Regions from separate parts of the Novosphingobium sp. LASN5T genome, predicted to be linked through region 1. Evidence: predicted binding sites of a transcription regulator. Region 1 holds the regulator's gene; the other holds the start of a gene.
The links. The regulator LexA, encoded in region 1, represses DNA repair genes until DNA is damaged. The targets are predictions, from matches to a motif close to GTTCCNCNCTTGTTCT.
Positions count from the first base shown of each region.

Region 2: a site for LexA is predicted at 1,162-1,177, ahead of uvrA (excinuclease ABC subunit UvrA). Genes of this name have one in related genera too.

Region 1 covers NZ_RQSI01000001.1:278,268-281,218, forward strand. Annotated here, with positions in the region: gene EH199_RS01360 (molybdopterin molybdotransferase MoeA) at 1-758, shown strand, start outside; gene lexA (transcriptional repressor LexA) at 816-1,508, shown strand; gene EH199_RS01370 (ComEC/Rec2 family competence protein) at 1,502-2,951, opposite strand, start outside.
Region 2 covers NZ_RQSI01000014.1:117,053-120,003, forward strand. Annotated here, with positions in the region: gene uvrA (excinuclease ABC subunit UvrA) at 1-1,151, opposite strand, end outside; gene EH199_RS11630 (hypothetical protein) at 1,479-1,922, opposite strand; gene EH199_RS11635 (helix-turn-helix domain-containing protein) at 2,193-2,951, shown strand, end outside.

The DNA of each region.
Region 1 (2,951 bases):
GGCAACACATGGGCGCGGCGCAGATCGCGCTCGCCGTTGCCGCCGGGCACCATTACCTTGCCGTGCGCCGGCCGGTGAAACTGGCCGTGATCGATTGCGGTGATGAACTGGTCGCCCCCGGCACCACGCTCGCGCCGCACCAGATTCCCGCCAGCAACGGCCCGATGCTGGCGGCGCTGGCGGCGGCCTGCCAGGTCGTGACCGATCGCATCGGGCCGATCCCCGACCGGCTCGACGACCTGACCGCCGCGCTGGACCGCGTGCGCGATGCCGATGTGGTGGTTACCAGCGGCGGCGCTTCGGTGGGCGATCACGATCTCGTTCGCCCGGCAATCGAGGCCACCGGCGCGACGCTCGATTTCTGGCGGGTCGCGATCAAGCCGGGCAAGCCACTGATGGTGGCGCAACGCGGCAGACAGGTGATCCTGGGCCTGCCCGGCAATCCCGCCGCCGCCTTCGTGACCGGCTACCTGTTCCTGCTGCCGCTCCTCCGGGCCGCGCTGGGTGCGGCGGAAACGCTGCCGCGCCTGATTCCGGCTCGCCTCGCGCAGGATATGCCGGCGGGCGGCGGACGTACCGAATTCCTGCGCGCCCGCTGGGACGGTGCCAGCGTGACGCTCGATCCCCTGCAGGATTCCGGTGCGCTGTCGTCGCTCGCGCGCAGCAACGCGCTGGTCCGGCGCGAAGCCCGCGCGCCATTGACGCCAGCGGGAACGGATGTTCCGGTCTATTTGCTGGAAAATGGCGGAATTGCTTGACGGGTGCGTTTTGGTTGCTTATTCGTTCCGCATTCGTTCACTATGGAGTGACGCGCAATGCTGACGCGCAAGCAGCACGAACTGCTGACTTTCATCCAGCTCCGGCTTGAGGAGTCCGGCATTTCCCCCTCGTTCGAGGAAATGAAGGAAGCTCTCGATCTCAAATCGAAATCGGGCGTCCACCGGCTGATTTCAGCGCTGGAGGAACGCGGCTTCATCCGTCGGCTACCCAACCGCGCCCGCGCTCTGGAAGTGCTGCGCCAGCCGGACAGCGCAACCACCAAGGCCGCGTCGCGCACGGCTCCCGCCAACGATGTGGTCGTGCCGCTGCGCAGCCCGCCGAAGACCGCACCGGCGCCGGCCAACGACGTCATCGAAGTGCCGCTGCACGGCCGCATCGCCGCCGGTGCCCCGATCGAGGCGCTGGAAGGCTCCAGCGTATTGCCGGTGCCCGCAGCCCTGCTCGGCGCGGGTGAGCATTACGCGCTGGAAGTATCCGGGGATTCGATGGTCGATGCCGGGATTTTCGATGGCGATTTCGCGCTGGTCCGCCGCACGGACATCGCCCGCGATGGCGAAATCGTGGTGGCGCTGATCCGGGGCGAGGAAGCTACGCTCAAGTACCTGCGCCGCGAAAAGGGCATGATCCGGCTCGATCCGGCCAACGCAGCCTACGATCCGCAATACTACCGTCCCGATGAAGTGCAGGTGCAGGGAAAGCTGGCGGGGCTGCTGCGCCGCTATCACTGATCCGTTGAAGCGGGCGACGGGGCGGCTTCCGGCCGGCGCGTCGCCCGCCAGCGATACCAGCCGTGGTGCCCCTGCGTCTCGGCCACGGTGCGCACGGTGCCAGCGGCAAGATCGATGGCGAGCCCGCCGGTCCGTGCCAGCAAGGCCCGGTCCGCTTTCAGCATCCTGGGCAGGCAGGTGCGTGGTAAGCGGCGATCTGCGATGACAATGTCGGCCGCTGCGCAGGCCCGTTTCAACTCCCCGATCTCCACCAGATTCTGCCCGCGCGCCATCAGCACCGCGAACGAACGCCCGCCCCGCTTCAGCGCGATCCGGCAGAAGTCGGCGTTGCAGACCGCAGCGGGCCAGGTGTCGAGCGGGCGGACGTTCCCCTCCATCCCGGCCATTTCCAGCAGGTTTTCGCGGGTATAGTCCCCGCGCGTCTGGCGCAGCACCAGCAGTTCCGGCCCTTCCCCGGTCAGGCCCACATGCCGGCCATCGCCCGATACCAGGATGTCGGGCGGGCGCATGGTGGCGAACACCAGCGCGGCCACCGCTGCCGGAACAAGCCCCCACAGGCGCACCGGTCCGGTCCACAGCGCCAGCCACAGCCCGCCGGCAACGAACAGCGCGAACACCCCGGGCGGCATCGACGGCATCAGCGTCACCGCGCCGGGCTGCCCCGCCGTCACGTGCGCCAGCCACAGCAGGAGTTCGAGCGACTTGCCCGTCAGCCACCACGCCGGCCCGCCCGCCCCCACCACGTCCAGCACCAGCGCCAAAGCGATCAGCGGCATGGTCACGAACGTGGTGAGCGGAATGGCCACGACGTTGGCCGCCGCGCCGTAGATGCCGGCGCGGTGGAAATGGAACAGCCCGATCGGCATCAGCGTCAGTTCGATCACGAGTCCCGTCGCGAGCAGCATCACGAGATGCCGCCCCAGGCGAAGCAGTACCCCTTCCTCGCGCGCGGCCAGGAAGCGCTTGGCCGGCGTGGAACCATGGAACGCGATGATCGCGATCACCGAGGCGAAGCTCATCTGGAAGCTCGGCCCGAATACGGCCTCGGGCCAGAACACCATGACGAAGAACGCCGCCACCGCCAGCATCCGCAGCGACAGCGGATCGCGCCCCAGCGCCAGCGCCGCCAGTACTAGCAAGGCGCCGATGCACGACCGCACCGTCGGCACTTCCGATCCCGTCAGCAGGGTATAGGCAATGCCCGCCAGCGCCCCCGCCGCCGCCGCGACGATCGGCAGGCGCACGCGCAGCGCCACGAAGGGAAACAAGGCGAACAGGCGCACAGTCAGGACATAGACTGCCGCGATCACCGCGCTGACGTGCAGGCCGCTGATCGAAAGCAGATGCGTCAGCCCGGCATCGCGCATCGCGTCCTCGTCGGTCGGCGCGATGCTGCCCCGATCGCCGCTGGCCAGCGCGGCCGCGATCGAACCGGGCGATCCG
Region 2 (2,951 bases), on a different contig from region 1:
GTCAGCGGCACGGCCTTGCCGCCGGTGCCATAGAGGATCACCAGCCGCACCTCGCCCGGCAGCTTCTCCCACGGCGTTTCCAGGCTGAACCCGAAATGCGCAGCTAGGCTGGACAGCACCTGCATGTAATAGGGCGACGGCGGGTTGGACTTGGCCCAGGGCACGACCGCGCCCTGCTTGAGACTGAGCGCCTCGTTGGGCACGACCAGTTGCGGATCGAAAAGCAGCTTTTCACCCAGACCATCGCAGGCCGGGCACGCGCCCTGCGGCGCGTTGAAGCTGAACAGGCGCGGCTCGATCGATTCGATGGTGAAGCCGCTGACCGGGCAGGCGAACTTTTCGCTGAACACGATGCGGTTGGGCGGCAGGCCGGCGCCTTTCAGATTCTTGCCCTTGGCCTGCGCCTCGTCCTCGCGCCCTGGCACCACGCCATCCGCCAGGTCGATATAGGCCAGCCCCTCGGCCAGCTTGAGCGCCTGTTCGAAGCTGTCGGCCAGCCGGGTCTGGATGCCATCCCGCACGGCGATGCGGTCAACCACCACCTCGATGTCGTGCTTGTACTTCTTGTCGAGCGCGGGGGCTTCCTCGATCGCGTAGAGCTCGCCGTCGATGCGGACACGGGTGTAGCCCGCCTTCTGCCATTCCAGCAGTTCCTTGCGGTACTCCCCCTTGCGGCCGCGCACCACCGGCGCCAGCAGATAGGCGCGCGTGCCTTCGGGCAGGGCCATCACGCGATCGACCATCTGGCTGACCGTCTGCGCGCTGATCGGCAGGCCGGTGGCCGGCGAATAGGGCACGCCCACGCGCGCCCACAGCAGGCGCATGTAGTCGTAGATCTCGGTGACCGTGGCCACGGTCGAGCGCGGGTTGCGGCTGGTGGTCTTCTGCTCGATCGAGATCGCGGGGCTGAGGCCGTCGATGTGCTCGACATCCGGCTTCTGCATCATCTCGAGAAACTGGCGGGCATAGGCCGACAGCGATTCAACGTAGCGGCGCTGCCCTTCGGCATAGATCGTATCGAACGCGAGCGAGGATTTGCCCGAACCGGAAAGCCCGGTGATGACGATCAGGCTGTCCCGCGGGAGATCGACATCGATACCCTTAAGGTTGTGTTCACGGGCGCCACGGACGGAAATCTTGCTGAGCGACATGGGCACCCGTGTTCCAGATTTGTTCACAGAGCGCAAGACGGCTCTTGGTGGAGGCGCGATTAGAATTTGTCGGATTGGTGTCATCATCGAAATTGCCGCAATCGGATAACAAAGTTCCGAAATAGCGCCGTTTTGTCGGATTTTTCTGACAAATTCAAAGTGCCGACCTTGCCGCAATTCCGATCCCCTTAGAATTGGGCATTGCGCGCGCGGCGTGTCGTTGATTGCGGCAAGGTTTTACCATGTATTGCGGCAAGGTTCGGCGATTATACCTCGAACAGATTGGCTTTAGGATTTCGCAGCCGCACCATCTGATCGCCTTCCACACTAGGAAGGCGGACGCGAACCATAACGGAATGCCAATCGCGGCCTAACGGCAAGGGCCATTTGCCAAAGCAAGCTCGCGGTTCTTTTCTCTAGCCCCATCTCCATCACCACCTGATCGCCAAGGTCCAAGCGATTTTGGATAAATAAGGCAAGCCGGCACAAACCACCAAAATAAAATTCGCACACATCAATAGCTTGATCTGAGTTATCAAATTCCAATCCAAATGGATTGAAGTCAGTTTGCTGAAAAACACGAAAAACTGCGGGAATTCCAGCATGTCTGCTGTCCAGCATTTTGTTCAGCTGGTTTCCTGACAACACCGCAACTGCGAATTCTTCTGCAAACCATTTTGCATGAACCGCAGGAATGACGGCCCGCGCCTTCCAGCCAGACAAAGTAGCCTTAGATACGCCAAGAGACCGGGCCAGATCGGCCTCACGCATACCTAGCGCGCACGCAGCATCGAATAGGAAACCGCCAACCTGCTCCGACGTCTGCGGCCAGAACGATCCGAACAATCGCGATGTGAACGTTCTTGACAAATCGTTTGCAACGTTCGATTCTGAGGCAGGTGGAGTTTTGCGAGGTGTTTCCATGGCTAGGGCTTCTCGGGCACAGCCAGATATTCTGCAAGTGGTTCGTGCCGCTTTCATTCTAAATGGCTCGTCGCTGGGCGCTTGGTGTCGTGAAAATAATATCGACCCTGCGCGGGCTTGGCGCGCGCTTCAGGGCAAGCATGTCGGACCTGTGTCGGAGCGACTGCGCTCCCGTATCTTGGCTGCAAGCGGACGGGCGGCGGCCTGATGCCAATTTGGCTCTCAGTCGAAGAATTCGCGGAGCTATCCGGCGTTCCAGTGCGTACCGCGCGCTATCATGTGCACCAAGCGGTACAGGGCCGCAGTTCGCGCAAGTTCAGGCTCGTTTTCCGGCACAAATATGGCCGCGGCGGCAAATCCGGCCAACGCTATGAAGTCCTTCTAAGCAGCCTGCCAGAGCAGCTTCAGGCGACATTCAACGCCGCTTCAAAGCCCTCTTCACTGCCCATGCTGCCGGTCCCGGCTGCCGCAGCGCCATATCGGCCGTCGATGCTGGAGGACCCCAAGTACGTCCAGCAGGCGCTGGAGCGATACGCCCTGATCGAACCAGCCCTACAGCATCCGCCGCGCTCCAGCGGCAGGCGCAAGGCGATCAAGGAAGCCGCCGAGCGGGAGCGTGTCAATGTTCGGACAATCGAACGCTGGATAGCCGGCTTTGAAAAGCACGGTGTGTCCGGCGTGGTTCGGAAAGTTCACGCGAATGCCGGGGAGCGGCGCGTCCATATCTCGCGGGTGTTCGACAATGCCTACGTTGCGGCCGGCTACGATCCGGCGCTGCTGCCACAGCTTGGCGACGCCTTCGATCTCTGGTGCAAGAGTTTCTGGGCCTCCCGCGCCGCCGACGCAGGCACACCGCAAGTTGCCACGACGGCCCTT